2 regions of the Paenibacillus sp. FSL H8-0104 genome follow, and region 1 is predicted to be linked to the other one. Evidence: a T-box and tRNA genes for the amino acid it is inferred to sense, from the RefSeq annotation. Region 1 holds a T-box; the other holds one or more tRNA genes.

Evidence for each region. The T-box of region 1 lies ahead of trpS (tryptophan--tRNA ligase). A T-box ahead of a tRNA ligase gene usually reads a tRNA of that ligase, here a tRNA-Trp.
Region 2: it has a tRNA-Trp gene. The T-box ahead of trpS (tryptophan--tRNA ligase) is inferred to sense a tRNA for this amino acid. The anticodon was not compared.

The regions. Positions count from the first base shown of each region.
Region 1 covers NZ_JBBOTC010000001.1:787,342-790,729, forward strand. Annotated here, with positions in the region: gene NST38_RS03655 (GerAB/ArcD/ProY family transporter) at 1-368, opposite strand, end outside; gene trpS (tryptophan--tRNA ligase) at 438-1,430, opposite strand; T-box leader at 1,573-1,886, opposite strand; gene NST38_RS03665 (DMT family transporter) at 1,914-2,849, opposite strand; gene NST38_RS03670 (aminotransferase-like domain-containing protein) at 3,009-3,388, shown strand, end outside.
Region 2 covers NZ_JBBOTC010000001.1:5,789,210-5,792,597, forward strand. Annotated here, with positions in the region: gene NST38_RS25535 (helix-turn-helix domain-containing protein) at 1-112, shown strand, start outside; tRNA gene NST38_RS25540 (tRNA-Asn) at 169-249, opposite strand; gene NST38_RS25545 (class I SAM-dependent methyltransferase) at 606-1,532, opposite strand; tRNA gene NST38_RS25550 (tRNA-Leu) at 1,716-1,794, opposite strand; tRNA gene NST38_RS25555 (tRNA-Cys) at 1,801-1,874, opposite strand; tRNA gene NST38_RS25560 (tRNA-Gly) at 1,881-1,955, opposite strand; tRNA gene NST38_RS25565 (tRNA-Gln) at 1,960-2,034, opposite strand; tRNA gene NST38_RS25570 (tRNA-His) at 2,057-2,129, opposite strand; tRNA gene NST38_RS25575 (tRNA-Trp) at 2,159-2,232, opposite strand; tRNA gene NST38_RS25580 (tRNA-Tyr) at 2,239-2,324, opposite strand; tRNA gene NST38_RS25585 (tRNA-Thr) at 2,334-2,409, opposite strand; tRNA gene NST38_RS25590 (tRNA-Phe) at 2,430-2,505, opposite strand; tRNA gene NST38_RS25595 (tRNA-Asp) at 2,601-2,678, opposite strand; tRNA gene NST38_RS25600 (tRNA-Met) at 2,706-2,779, opposite strand; tRNA gene NST38_RS25605 (tRNA-Val) at 2,797-2,872, opposite strand; tRNA gene NST38_RS25610 (tRNA-Glu) at 2,940-3,011, opposite strand; tRNA gene NST38_RS25615 (tRNA-Ser) at 3,021-3,112, opposite strand; tRNA gene NST38_RS25620 (tRNA-Asn) at 3,116-3,191, opposite strand; rRNA gene NST38_RS25625 (23S ribosomal RNA) at 3,258-3,388, opposite strand, start outside.

The sequences.
Region 1 (3,388 bases):
ATACTGGTTACCATAATTGGCGTTTCTGTCAGGTAATTTGTTTTGGCCCAAGTCGTGGTTTCGTGCAGGGTGAAATAGATTGCGCTCAGAAAAAAGAGACTGTTACCAACTCGAAATAACATGCCAATAGGCTTGCCGAGACGGGATGTTAACCATTCATGCAGAGTTTGATGCTTGAGGAAACGAGAGACATAAGCGAGCATTAGCGCAAATATCAAAAATGGTCCGGCTGATAGCAGGACGGAAATCCAAGAATCCCTTTTGGCCGCAGCCAAAAGGGCAGGAATAATCAGAACATGGCTGATCAAGCCAACGGACAACATGATCAACATCATAGCTTGTAAAAAAGAAGGCTGTGTTCGTTTCATGCTGAGGGGTCTCCTTTTCCCAATAGACTGTCCTCAGCAGTGTTAACGTGATTGGAGCGCTTCATACCGTCAGTCGAAATAACGAATACCCATGGCTTCTCTTACCTCTAACATCGTTTCCCGGGCCGCTTTCCTGGCCTCACGGGTACCCTCGATAAGAATCTCTTTCACCTGATCATCACGTTGTTCATAATAACTCCGTCGTTCGCGAAAAGGAGCAAGCAGATCATTGATGGCTTCACCTGCGATCTGTTTACAATCTTTGCATCCAATTCGGCCCTGACTACAACTGGCATGTATTTCGTCTGCGTTCTCCTTGCGGAAAAGCTGATGATAGGCAAAAACAGGGCAGATATCCGGGTGCCCTGGATCAGAACGATGGATGCGGGCTGGATCAGTCTTGGCCTTGATCAATTTTGCTTTTACATCCTCAGGACTTGCATTTAATGAGATCGCATTCCCCATGCTTTTGCTCATCTTACCAACGCCATCCAGCCCTCCAAGCCGCTCTCCGATCAAAATGCGGGGTTCGGGGAGGATGGGGGCGTATAACTCGTTGAACCGGCGAACCAATTTTCGTGCTGTCTCAATGTGAGGAATCTGATCTTCTCCTGCCGGAACAAGGGTAGCTTTACAGAATGCAATATCAGCAGCCTGACTGACCGGATATCCTAGAAATCCGTAGTACAGGTCGGTATACCCGCGATCACGTGCTTCGCTCTTGATGGTCGGATTATGCCGGAGTGTATTGACGGTAACAAACATGGAGAAGATCACAGTCAATTCCGCAATTTCCGGAATCATGGATTGAATGAACAGGGTAGCTTTGTTCGGATCAATGCCTACGGCGAGGTAATCAAGAGTAACTTGATGAACACTATCTGCAATCAGAACAGGTTGATCATAGTGGGTGGTGAGTGCCTGAACATCTGCCAGTAAAATATAGGTTTTGTACTCTTCCTGCAATTGCACCCGACTGCGCAGGCTGCCTACGTAATGGCCGAGATGAAGTTGTCCGGTAGTCCGATCTCCTGTCAAAATAATATCCTTGTTTTTGTTCATGGTTTATTCTCCTTTGGTTTTGTGATTTTTCAACGTTGAGCTGTCGCCACCAGCCGTCTTCCACGACCATCACCTCCTTTCAGCCTGCAAAAAAAATCAAAAAAAGCTTCGTCTTTTATCCCATTCCCCGGTTGGGAACAGAATAAAGGACGAAGCTTGTGCCTCGCGGTGCCACCTTCATTGGCCGCTCTGTTGCGGCCCACTTGAGGGATACGGATGAGGCATCTACCAGGAGCCCGTTTATGAGCGCCCATGCCTATCGATATCCTGTCCATGGATAACGGCTGGACATGCCGCCTCGCCTACTGAAAGTGTGTATTCCTAATAACGGATACAGACTCTGTTCAACTCGGAACTCCGAAGCCCATTTCCACATATCCGATGCACCGACTTCCACTAGCCGCCGGCTCTCTGTAGCATCCTGACATACGTACTTCTCTTCATCATCGTGGATAACAAATGTTTACAATTCCCAGAATTATATCATGCTTTTATTCCACTGATCAACCTATGTTTGCGACCGCTCATATTGGTGCCTAGCACACCGGCGATAATCAACAATGCACCAATATAGTGGTAGTAACCCACTGGTTCTTGCAATACCCATGCACCTCCTACGATGGAGATGAGCGTGGACAGATTGCTGAATACACTCATTTGCGAAGCCTCCAGATGGGTCAGGGCATAGCTCGCGAGCAGGGTGGAAATCATGGTGGAGAGAATTGCTAGATAAGCGAGGGCACCCAGATAGGATGTATCTCCAAGTGGTTTGATGTAGTCCATCATGGAGCCGTTGGACGCATGTCGGATCAGAGAAGCGGCGTTAAATACAATACAGCCAACCATCAGTGTGACCCAGGTTAATTCCATTGGTTTATACTTCTGGGTTAATGGTCTTGCAAGCACACCATACCCTGCAAAACAGACCGTGGAGAGTAGCAATAATGCAATACCCTTCAGGTTACTCATAGATACGCCGCTTCCTTGCATCATGAAAATAAAGACCACTCCAGCAACAGATAGAAGCAGGAATAGCTTCTGCATCGTTGATGTGCGTTCTTTCAGGAAAACTGAAGCGAGAACGAGTGTGAATACAGGGGCCATGGCCTGAATAATACCCGCTTCCGATGAGTTGGAAGAGACAAGTCCAAAGGCTTGAAAGGCAAAAAATAAGACGGGAGATAAAAGCCCCAGTGGAATGATGCGCCACAGATCACGAAGGCTCAGTCGGATTTTGATCCAGCCAAAAATGACAGGAATGCTGACAACGATCAGCGACAGGGCGAATCGGTGGGCAAGCACATCAATGGGATGTGCAACAGAGACTGTCATTTTAACAAATAAAAAAGATAGACCGATAATAGCTGCGTACAATATAGCTGCGATATAGGCGTATCCCCGAGTGTGTGTTGTGTTCATCAATGCTCCTCCAATACAGTAGTCATAGCGCTTTATCTTTCATTATCCTGAATTATGTCAGGTTCGAGGCACGTGCTGGCCTTATTCAATATACTGCCAGGTGCATCGTGCTACAATAGATAAAAGGTTGAACTGTATCGGTACAGTTGTTGGAGAGGGATGTGTGCATTGAGAAAATACGAAGTGATTGCCGAAGCGTTAAAGCAATGGATTCAGGAACAGATGCAGCAGCAGGATCGTCGCCAGTGGGCAGATAAGGGCATTCGACTGCCAGCAGTTCGAGTTGTAGCAGAACAATATCAATGCAGTGTAAGCACGGCTATTCGTGCATATGAGTGGCTGGAACAGCGGCATTTGGTGTATGCCATACCTCAATCCGGTTATTATGCCGTACAGAACGGGACAGGTGCTCAGGACATGGACTGGCAGGGAGCGTTGGACTTCGCTTCGGCTGCTCCTGATCCACGGGTCTTCCCTTATGCAGACTTTCGTCATTGTGTGGATCAGGCTATGGAGAAGAAGCAAGCAGAGTTATTTAT
Region 2 (3,388 bases), 5.0 Mb from region 1:
TCGGTACAACAATCCGCAAAACTTTATCCGATCATTCCGTAAATTGGAAGGAATCACCCCCGGCCAGTATCGGGAACGTAAGCAGAAAGCAGAAGTATCGAACAGAAATTAGAAAAGGAGAACGAATGTAAGTCGTACTCCTTCGTCCAGCTCGGATACCTATCCATATGGCTCCCGAACAGGGCCAGGGCTCGGACCTGTGACAATTCAATTAACCGTCGAGTACTCTACCAACTGAACTATCAGGGAATATGCTTCAGAGATCATTCTCTGAAAACGAGGTCTGTGTTTTGTTTTTTCGTTGTCTCGATTTTTGAATTAAGGTTGGCTTTAGCCCATGTGCAGTCTCATGAAGCAGCTTAACATCTTCAAGTAACCGAGGATTTTGTTTAGTATAGTCAATTAATTATTCGCTTCAAAAAAAGAGGGAGCACATATCTGCTCCCTTCACTTACAACTTTACTTCTGCAATTTTAACTTCTATGTTTCAACCGTTCATCTTTTGGCACAGCGTTGTGATGCTTCCTAGTGTCATCTTAGACGTTAGACTACATTGTCTCAGTCTCAATTCCTGATTATCAGTACACGTGCCACGCTTATGCGATTTATCGCTTATCCTTAGTGCGAACTGTTTTCATATTGGGCTGTTCAAGTTGAATTAGAATCTTACCAAATCTTCCTCCACGTGAGAAGGTCACCGTACTATCCTTGTACGTATCCAGAATGTACTCTTCAGCCAGTCTGAGAGAATCTTCATCCGATGGTAACTCATACGTATTAAGCCATTCTGGCAGCTTCTCGATAGTCTCTTCCACCGGTACTTCAAATGAGTTAACTTCTCTCGTAATGATCATCGTATAAGAATAGCCCTTCAAATACAGCAACTGTTGGATATACCCCATATCACCGACCTGGTGTGAAGAAGTTACACCCAGTACATCCTTAAGTTCATCCATTAGTGTGTGTTCCTTATGTCCCGCCATAGTACTTATATACACATACTTCCGGGCACAATTGATCGCCTGCTCAATCGTTTCCCAATCCGACATCGCCGGACACATGGATGCAAATGCAAAGTCATATTTCTTCTCCCAGCCTTTATCCTTAATGGAGATTTCTTCATATCGTTCGTTTACGATTTCGATTTTGGATTCCAGAGCTGAAGGTATCGTCTCTTTCATGAGTGAAACGAGTAACTCAGAAGGCTCAACTGCGGTCACACTTGCCCCCTTTTCTGCAAAAGGAATGGTAAATATGCCTGAAGCGGCTCCAATGTCCAAAATGGATAACCCTACGAATTCCACACCCTGGTTTTCAATCCAGCCCATAATGCGTTCAGAACGCTGCTTTCCTTCTTCGGTGAACGACTGTGCATGATAATCCCTGGCCCATCGCTCAAAAGCTTCTTCTATATTAGAGGGGACGCTTTTCTTCTTATATTTTGAACTTCTCGGACGATTCTTCCATGCCTCTTCCCATACAGAAAGATCAAATAACAGATCGGTATCCGATACATTTTTTCCATTAGTCACTCTACTTCACTCCTCCATATTAAAGACTTTACTTATCTACAATATACTCAATATAATCATACGTCAATCTTTATTAACGTCCATCTTCTCTTACTCTAGATTTTCTTACTGCACATAAATCGTTTCATATAAAATAAAAATAGCCCTACACATTGCATAAGCAACATGTAGGGCTATTCAATATACCGGCGAGAGGACTCGAACCTCCACGGTTTCCCACTCGATTTTGAGTCGAGCGCGTCTGCCATTCCGCCACGCCGGCATATGCTGGAGGCGCCACCCAGATTCGAACTGGGGATAAAGCTTTTGCAGAGCTGTGCCTTACCACTTGGCTATGGCGCCATATTTTGGAGCGGACGACGGGAATCGAACCCGCGACCCTCGCCTTGGCAAGGCGATGCTCTACCGCTGAGCCACGTCCGCATAATGGCTGGGGATATAGGATTTGAACCTATGCATGACGGAGTCAAAGTCCGTTGCCTTACCGCTTGGCTAATCCCCAATAAAAAATGAAAAAACAAAGGGGCGATCGAGGGGAATTGAACCCCCGAATGCCGGATCCACAAACCGGTGCGTTAACCACTTCGCCACGACCGCCATAAAAGGTTAATTTCTAAAAAGTTAATTGGCAGGGGCAGCAGGAATTGAACCCACACCAACGGTTTTGGAGACCGTTGTTCTACCTTTAAACTATGCCCCTAAAAACTGGTGGAGGATGATGGATTCGAACCACCGAACCCGTACGGGAGCAGATTTACAGTCTGATGCGTTTGGCCACTTCGCTAATCCTCCAGGATTACATGGTGCCGGCGAGAGGACTTGAACCCCCAACCTACTGATTACAAGTCAGTTGCTCTACCAGTTGAGCTACACCGGCTTATTAAATTATTTTAAAAATGGTGGCTCGGGACGGAATCGAACCGCCGACACGAGGATTTTCAGTCCTCTGCTCTACCGACTGAGCTACCGAGCCATAATAAAGTCTAATCTTAATTCCTTACACTTTATATAGGGCATCAGTGCCATACAGCAGATGTAGTGAACAGTTTGCCTCATGTAAAGATTAAATGGCGGAACCGACGGGATTCGAACCCGCGATCTCCTGCGTGACAGGCAGGCATGTTAGGCCAACTACACCACGGTTCCAGATCACTTTCTCAAAGGAAAGTATAATTGCGGGGGCAGGATTTGAACCTGCGGCCTTCGGGTTATGAGCCCGACGAGCTACCGGGCTGCTCCACCCCGCGTCGTTATAAAGTTTATATGGTGGAGGCTGAGGGGATCGAACCCCCGACCCTCTGCTTGTAAGGCAGATGCTCTCCCAGCTGAGCTAAGCCTCCGAACAACACATTTATGATCATACCATAATCTTGTTGTAAAAATCAACTTCTTTTTTTGAAGTTATTATGACCCGTAGGGGATTCGAACCCCTGTTACCTCCGTGAAAGGGAGGTGTCTTAACCCCTTGACCAACGGGCCTTAATATTATGGCGGAGAGAGAGGGATTCGAACCCTCGAGACGCTTGTGACGCCTACACGATTTCCAATCGTGCTCCTTCGGCCAGCTCGGACACCTCTCCATATGGCTCCCCGAACAGGGCTCGAACCTGTGACAACTCGATTAACAGTCGAGTGCTCTACCAACTGAGCTATCAGGGAATATGCTTCAGAGATCGTTCTCTGAAAACTAGATTCGAAACGAAACACGCGAATTACAACTTGCTATTGGATAAGCCCTCGACCGATTAGTACTGGTCAGCTCCATGCATTGCTGCACTTCCACCCCCAGCCTATCTACCTCGTCGTCTTCAAGGGGTCTTACATACTGGGAAATCTCATCTTGAGGGGGGCTTCAC